2 regions of the Shewanella aegiceratis genome follow, and region 1 is predicted to be linked to the other one. Evidence: predicted binding sites of a transcription regulator. Region 1 holds the regulator's gene; the other holds the start of a gene.
The links. Region 1 encodes LexA, which represses DNA repair genes until DNA is damaged. Its sites were predicted from a motif close to TACTGTATNNNNATACAGTA; they were not measured.
Positions count from the first base shown of each region.

Region 2: dinB (DNA polymerase IV) is a predicted target of LexA. The motif match lies at 1,754-1,773, and genes of this name have one in related genera.

Region 1 is NZ_CP080416.1:135,246-138,895, reverse strand. It holds gene cysQ (3'(2'),5'-bisphosphate nucleotidase CysQ) at 1-77, opposite strand, end outside; gene nudE (ADP compounds hydrolase NudE) at 131-676, opposite strand; gene yrfG (GMP/IMP nucleotidase) at 774-1,439, shown strand; gene lexA (transcriptional repressor LexA) at 1,567-2,184, shown strand; gene K0H80_RS00625 (cell division inhibitor SulA) at 2,181-2,690, shown strand; gene coxB (cytochrome c oxidase subunit II) at 3,089-3,650, shown strand, end outside.
Region 2 is NZ_CP080416.1:3,370,452-3,374,101, forward strand. It holds gene dinB (DNA polymerase IV) at 651-1,730, opposite strand; gene bfr (bacterioferritin) at 1,898-2,365, opposite strand; gene bfr (bacterioferritin) at 2,376-2,849, opposite strand; gene nqrM ((Na+)-NQR maturation NqrM) at 3,150-3,374, opposite strand; gene K0H80_RS14675 (FAD:protein FMN transferase) at 3,543-3,650, opposite strand, start outside.

The DNA.
Region 1 (3,650 bases):
AGGTAGATACCTTTGATGGCCTCACCCGCCTCGATGGCAATCGAAATCGCCTGCTCAACATACTCTTCTGGCTTCATCACAACTCCAACAGCCTACATCTGGCAATGCCTAATATGATAATTCGGATTAACTACTTTAGTTTTAGATGTTTCTGTGCCAAAAACAAGGCGCTAACGCTTCGAGATTCGGAAAAATCATCTTCTAATAACAGCTCAGACCACTGGCTCAATGGCCAGCGCACCACCTCTATGGGTTCGGGCTCATCACCCTGCAATCGACTCTCATACAGATCTTCGGCGACGAAGATCTGCATCTTGCTGGCAAAGTAGCCGGGCGCCAGGCTCAACTCCATCAGATGGGTCAGCTTACGCGCACCAAAACCTATCTCTTCCTGCAGCTCTCGGTTGGCCGCCTCCGCATGGGTCTCCCCGGGATCCACCAGGCCCTTGGGGAAACCCAGCTCATAGCTGTGGGTACCCGCCGCATATTCGCGTCCCAGCAATAGCTCCTCACCATGCACAGGCACCACCATCACGGCGCCACGGGCATTGCCCTTCATGCGCTCATACTGGCGCTCGACCTGGTTCGAAAATTTTAAATGCACCTGCTCTATCTGAAACAGACGGCTCTGGGCAACAACTTCAGCATGTAGGATCTGCGGCTTTTTGTCCGGCATGAAACTTCCTGATAAAAATGGCGTTTGCTTAACCACTCAATCTTACTATGATGGGCCTAATCCACAACTCAAACCAAGGAATTTTTTTACTCGCTTTATGTTTCCCTGGAATAAGATAGATACCGTGCTGCTGGATATGGACGGCACCCTGTTGGATCTGCATTTCGACAACCATTTCTGGCTTAGCCTGGTGCCTCAGGCCTTGTGTGAACAAAGGCAGATCTCAAAGGCCGACGCCCAACAACTGGTGGAGGATGCCTACGCCAAGGTGTTCGGCACCCTGGAGTGGTATTGCCTGGAATATTGGCAACAGGAGCTGGGTTTAGACATCCTGGCTTTGCACCACACTCTGGTGGACAGGATCCAGCTGCGTCAGGACAGCATGCCCTTTCTCACCGCTCTGGCCAGACACAGCAAGCGGCGCATCTTGGTCACCAACGCCCATCCCCACAGCCTGGCGCTGAAACTCGAGCACACAGATCTAGCTAACGGGCTCGACGAGATGCTCTCGAGTCACGCCACCGGCTATCCCAAGGAACACCCACAATTTTGGCGTCACCTGTTTAATGAGTTTTCCCTGGATCCCAGCCGTTGCCTGTTTATCGACGACAGCGAGCCCATACTACAGGCAGCCAAGCAGGCTGGCGTCGGCTACCAGCTGGGGATCAAGAATCCCGATAGCCAGAAGCCTCACAAGCAGTTTGCCGACTTCCCGGCCATCGACGATTACCATCATCTGCTGCTCTCCCTTGAACAGACGTAACTCGGCTAATCAATCACGCTGTAGGCGCTAATCGCTTGATGGGATTGGGAGAAAATCTGGTTAATACTTGCACTGTATAAAATACTGTATATACTGACAGGTACTGTATGGAAAGACAGGATTAATCATGAGACCCTTAACCCCGAGACAAGCCGAGATTTTAGATCTGATAAAACGCAATATTGCCGACACGGGCATGCCGCCTACCCGTGCCGAGATTGCGCGTCGATTAGGCTTTAAGAGCGCCAACGCCGCCGAAGAACACCTCAAGGCCCTGGCAAAGAAAGGCTGCATAGAAATCATGCCCGGCACATCACGTGGCATCAAGCTGACCCAGGAGGAAGAGCCTGAAGATCTCGGCCTGCCCCTCATAGGTCAGGTGGCCGCCGGTGAGCCCATCCTGGCCCAGGAGCATGTGGAACAACACTATCAGGTTGACCCTAGCATGTTCCGCCCCAGCGCCGACTTCCTGCTGCGCGTCAGGGGTGACAGTATGAAAGATATAGGTATTCTCGAGGGCGATCTGCTGGCGGTACATAAGGTCGAACAGGCAAGAAACGGCCAGATAGTCGTGGCGCGCGTGGAAGATGATGTAACGGTTAAACGCTTCGAGAAGCGTGGCAGCACCGTCTATCTGCATGCCGAAAATGAAGAGTATTCCCCTATCGTGGTGGACCTCACCACCCAGAGCCTGAGCATCGAAGGCCTGGCCGTCGGCGTTATTCGAAATGGAGACTGGCAATGAACAACCTAATGGGCATGGCGCCACGCCATCCAGGGCTGTGGGTCGATCTCGACAGCTCACTGAAGCGCGGCGATGGCAACACTATCTCGACTACGGCAAGTTCGACCCAGGGCAAGCAAGAGCTGCAGGCTCTCACTCCAGAGCTAGCCAGACTCAGTCAGCAGGGGCAATGGGTGGTGTTGATCAGCCCACCTAACATAGGCTACAAACAGATGCTGGCCGACGGCGGTGTGCGTATGGATCGCATCCTCTTGGTACACACCAAGGATGAGGTCGAAACCCTGTGGGCGATGGAAAAAGCCCTTACAAGTGGTACATCCAGTGCGGTGATCTGCTGGGCGCAAACCCTGGATGCCCGTGACAGTCGTCGCCTACAGATAGTTGCCAAGAATACTCGCGCCCTGGGGGTGGTGATCGAAGATGCGAACGGTCACTTACCTGCCAACCCTTTTCCCCAAGAGGATCTCGGCGGCCAGACCTTGAGTCTGTTCAGTTCGCTGCACTGATATTCCGCGCTCTACCTTTCCATACAGACGCCCCGCAAGGGGCGTTTTTGTGTCTGTTTTGTCTAGCAAAATAAAATAAAAGTGATCTTGATCAATATTTAAACAGCCATTAAGTTAGTAAGAGATATCAACGATTATTTGTTATATCGCACAATTTGGTTGTCGGCTTGAGCGGCGAAAATGAACCTGTATTACCTCGCCCACGGAAGCTGAAATTGGTCTGATATATTCAGCCGTAAGTGCAAGCGTGGTCACCACCAGCAGAACAAGAGATTCACCACCGACGCACTTTGAAGTCATCGTTGCTTTTTTGGGAACTGAAGAGTTTGCATAGAGCCGAGACATACTGTGTGGCTCTTCTTTGTAGTTGCCTTCGCAATTGACAGAGGAGAAGTCTAGTGAAGCAAGTGTTGTGTTGTTTGCTGGCGTTGCTATTTACGCCCACCATACTCGCAGCAGATATGCCCCTGAACATGACATCAGGGGTCACAGAGATCAGCAATAAGGTGTTTAGCCTTCATATGACGATTCTCTATATCTGTTGTGCCATAGGCCTAGTCGTCTTTGGGGTGATGATCTACGCCATCATCAACCATAGGCGCTCTAAGGGTGCCGTCGCGGCAAACTTTCATGAGAGCACTAAGGTAGAGATCGCCTGGACGCTCGTTCCCTTTGTCATCTTGATCCTCATGGCCATCCCGGCCACCAAGACCCTCATCGCCATGGAAGATCCCAGCAATGCCGATCTCACCATCAAGATCACTGGCTCCCAATGGAAATGGCACTACAGCTACTTCGATCAAGACATCAGCTACTACAGCCTGCTGGCGACCCCCAGAGAACAGATAGAAGGTAAGGAGACCAAAGGCGAACACTATCTGCTGGAGGTCGACAAGCCACTGGTATTGCCGGTTAATCGTAAAATCCGCTTCCTGATGACCTCGGAGGATGTGATCCACT
Region 2 (3,650 bases), 1.3 Mb from region 1:
CTGTAAGAATCGAGTATATGGAGCGCGTTACCAATTTTTAAATTTATTATAATGATTGTGTAACATTCATAATGGTGATGATGAATCATTCATCTGCCCCCATAGCTCCCCTAAAAACCCCTACCCCTTGTAGGGGCTCGTTTTTTAGGCAAAGCTAGCTCTATTACACCTGGGCAAACGTAGTGAAAGAGAGAGGAAAACAGCCCCATAGATGGCCCAAACCACCAAGCTCATCGGAGCTGTTACAAAGAGTTAAAGTCAATTCGCGCCAAACCATTGGAAATAAAAAAGGTCAAATCGAAGAGATAGAAGATACAGGTGTAAGCAGGCTTTTGACCCTCGGCGACAGGACGTCGCCGCGGAGCGTATAGGGACATATTCAAATAACATCCGTGTTTAAATGCCAGTTCGGCATCCATGCCTCTCGTTCGCGAGCGCGAAGCTGCGCTTCACTCACCATGTCAAAAGTGTGCTTGCACATACGTCGTTCCTTCACATCCATGTGATCACGACATTGGTACCTCCATGTACTGCACCCGCCGGGCAGGCGTTAGATTGCCATGAAGGGTAAAGCTTCAAAAATCTAATCAGGTGCAATAACCGTCCAAGCTACGAGCTAAATTAGGTTAATAGGGTTAATAGGGTTAACGCTAAAACCCGAGATCCATCTGCGCCCCATGCTCGGTCTCATCCAGCCCGGCCCCCACAGCCTCGCTCTCGAGCCCGACCGATACACCCAGCAGGCGAATGCCTCTACCCGCGCGGCGCTCCAGCGCCTGTTTAAGCAGGTCGTAAAACAACTTCACCGAGACCTCGTCGCTACGTTGCTCTATGGTGGTCTGTTTAAAGTCGTCGAACTTTAGCTTAACCACCTGCTTGTGAATGCGACGCGACTTGGCGCTGCGACTGATACGCCCGGACAGCTCCTGAATAAGCTGAGGCATCACCGCCTGGCATTGCTCATAGGTGTAGATATCTTTGGCCAGGGTGGTCTCGACGCCGACAGACTTCCGCTCCCTGTGGGGGGAGATGCCGCGGGGGTCTATCCCCTGCGCCCTGTCATAGAGCACGCTACCAAACTTACCGAAGCCCTCCATCAGGCTCTGACGGCTAGAGGCCTGCACGTCGGCGCAGGTAATCAGCCCCATGGTTTCCAGCTTAGCCGCGGTCACCTTGCCGACACCGGGGATCTTAATCAGCGCCAGTGTCTTCACAAACTCGGGGATCATCTGCGGAGTGATCACATACTGACCGTTGGGCTTATTAAGGTCCGAGGCTATCTTGGCCAGAAACTTCACCGGCGCGATGCCAGCAGAGGCGGTGAGCCCGGTCGCCTCGAAGATCTCCCGGCGAATCGCCTCGGCGATCAAGGTGGCCGAGCCCTGATGCTGGGTGCATTCGCTGACATCCAGATAGGCTTCATCAAGCGACAACGGCTCGATCAACTCAGTGTAGCGGGCAAACACCTCACGGATCTGCGCCGACACCTCCTTGTAGACAGACATGCGCCCTGGCACCAAGATGAGATCCGGGCAGAGCTTGAGAGCATAGGCGGAGGCCATAGCCGAGCGCACGCCAAACTTGCGCGCCTCGTAGTTACAGGTGCTGATGACGCCGCGGCGATCGCTGCGGCCGCCGACGGCAATGGGCTTGCCCCTAAGCTCGGGAAAATCACGCATCTCGACCGCCGCGAAGAAGCAATCCATGTCTACATGAATAATCTTTTTCACCTTAATACCTCCACCACCAAGAATACTGTACATTTAAACAGTATTCAATCACTTCGCGATGAACGGCAGCTATGCGTCAGATGACGGGCAGCAAAAAGCCACCCTAAGGTGGCTTTATCTCTGTTTCGTGGCGCCGAATGGCTAATGCATTATATCGGCTCAGTCTATTACATTTTAGACTGGAGGTAGTTCTGCAGACCTATCTTGTCCATGAGGCCCAGCTGCTTCTCTAGCCAGTACATGTGATCAGACTCTGTCTCTTCCAGCAAGACCTCTAACAGTTCACGGGAGACGTAATCCTGCTTTTCCTCGCACAGGGCGATGGCTTCACGCAGGTTGGCCGCTACTTGATACTCATAGTTGAGATCGTTCTGCAGCATCTCCTGGGGATCTTTACCTATGTTCAGCGCCTCGCGACTGGCGACATCTGGCGTGCCCTCGAGGAACAGAATCCGCTGCACCAGCTTCTTGGCGTGTTCGCGCTCGTCGTCAGACTCGTGGGAGATACGCTCGTGCAGCTCGTTAAGCCCCCAGTCTTCGTACATCAAGCCGTGAACAAAGTATTGATCCATCGCCGACAACTCACCGGTAAGCAGCTTGTTGAGGGTGTCGATCACTTCCTGATTGCCTTTCATGCTTCTCTCCCTATTCAGATTCCATCTGCGACTGCAGGTAATTTTGAATGCCCGTCATCTTAATCAGATCTTGCTGCGCCTCGATCCAGTCCAGATACTCCTCCTCATCTTCGAGCAGGTCTTCGAGGATCTCGCGGCTCACATAGTCTCGCTCCGTCTCACACAGGGCGATCACGCTGCGCAGCTCGACCAACTGCTCTTCGAGCATGGTCTTGTCGCATTGCAACATCTCTTCCGGGTTCTCACCTATGCGCAGCTTCTCGAGCTGTTGCAGGTTAGGCAGGCCTTCGAGAAACAGCACCCGCTCGATCAGCTTGTCGGCATGCTTCATATCTTTGATCGACTTCTTGTAGCACTTCTCATTGAGCTCTTCCAGCCCCCAATTTTTGTACATGCGTGCGTGCAAGAAGTACTGGTTGATGGCCGTCAATTCGAAGGTCAGTATCTTGTTTAACTGACGAATGACGTTCGGATGACCCTTCATTTGATCTCCTTAGTAAGATTTGATCTAAATCAATATTTAAGCCTAGAGCAATTTTCACCCAATTACAAATAAACATTAAGTTTCAATCAGTTATCAAAGAAAATCGTTCTCATTCGCGCTTTGATTACCAAGGCGATTAAAGATAATAAATCCAGCGTGTTAACGCCGATAGTAAGCACAAAGCGCTAAGGAGGAGATGAGACTAGGTAAAGGCAAGTCTAAGTGAAGAGTGATGAAAAACAGGGACAACAAAAAAGGCCCCGAATGGGACCTTTAGTAACGACGCCTCAAAGGCATGAACTAGATGATACGATCTTTGGCCAGCTTCTCGCGACGGGCCTCTTCTTCGGCCATCTTCGCTTTACGCTTATCGCATGGGTCGTCACAGTCACAGGCCTTCTCGATACCCAGGGCACCCAGACCACCGCAGCTGCCGGCAACCGCCTTCTGCTTCACCAGGTAGCCGATAGACATAAGAACGAAAAACAGTAGTAATACCACAAAAGCCGCTAAAAAAGTGCTCATCACTGACTCCAGATACACATAAGTGGCTGTTTCGCTTATGTGTCTAACCATTCGCTAACTAGTCGACTAGCTCGTTGACAAGCTAATCAACCGACATGCAAGACTGCATTTAAGAGTGCGCCTAGCCACTATATTGAGCGGGCCGGCGCACCGATGGACGCTATTCTATCACAAACCCACGTAGGGCTTAAAGGCATCGCTATAGTAGACCTTGAAACCTTGCGCTTGCTTCTCGATCAACATGATGGCCAGATGCTCACGTTCGGCCAGCGCCAG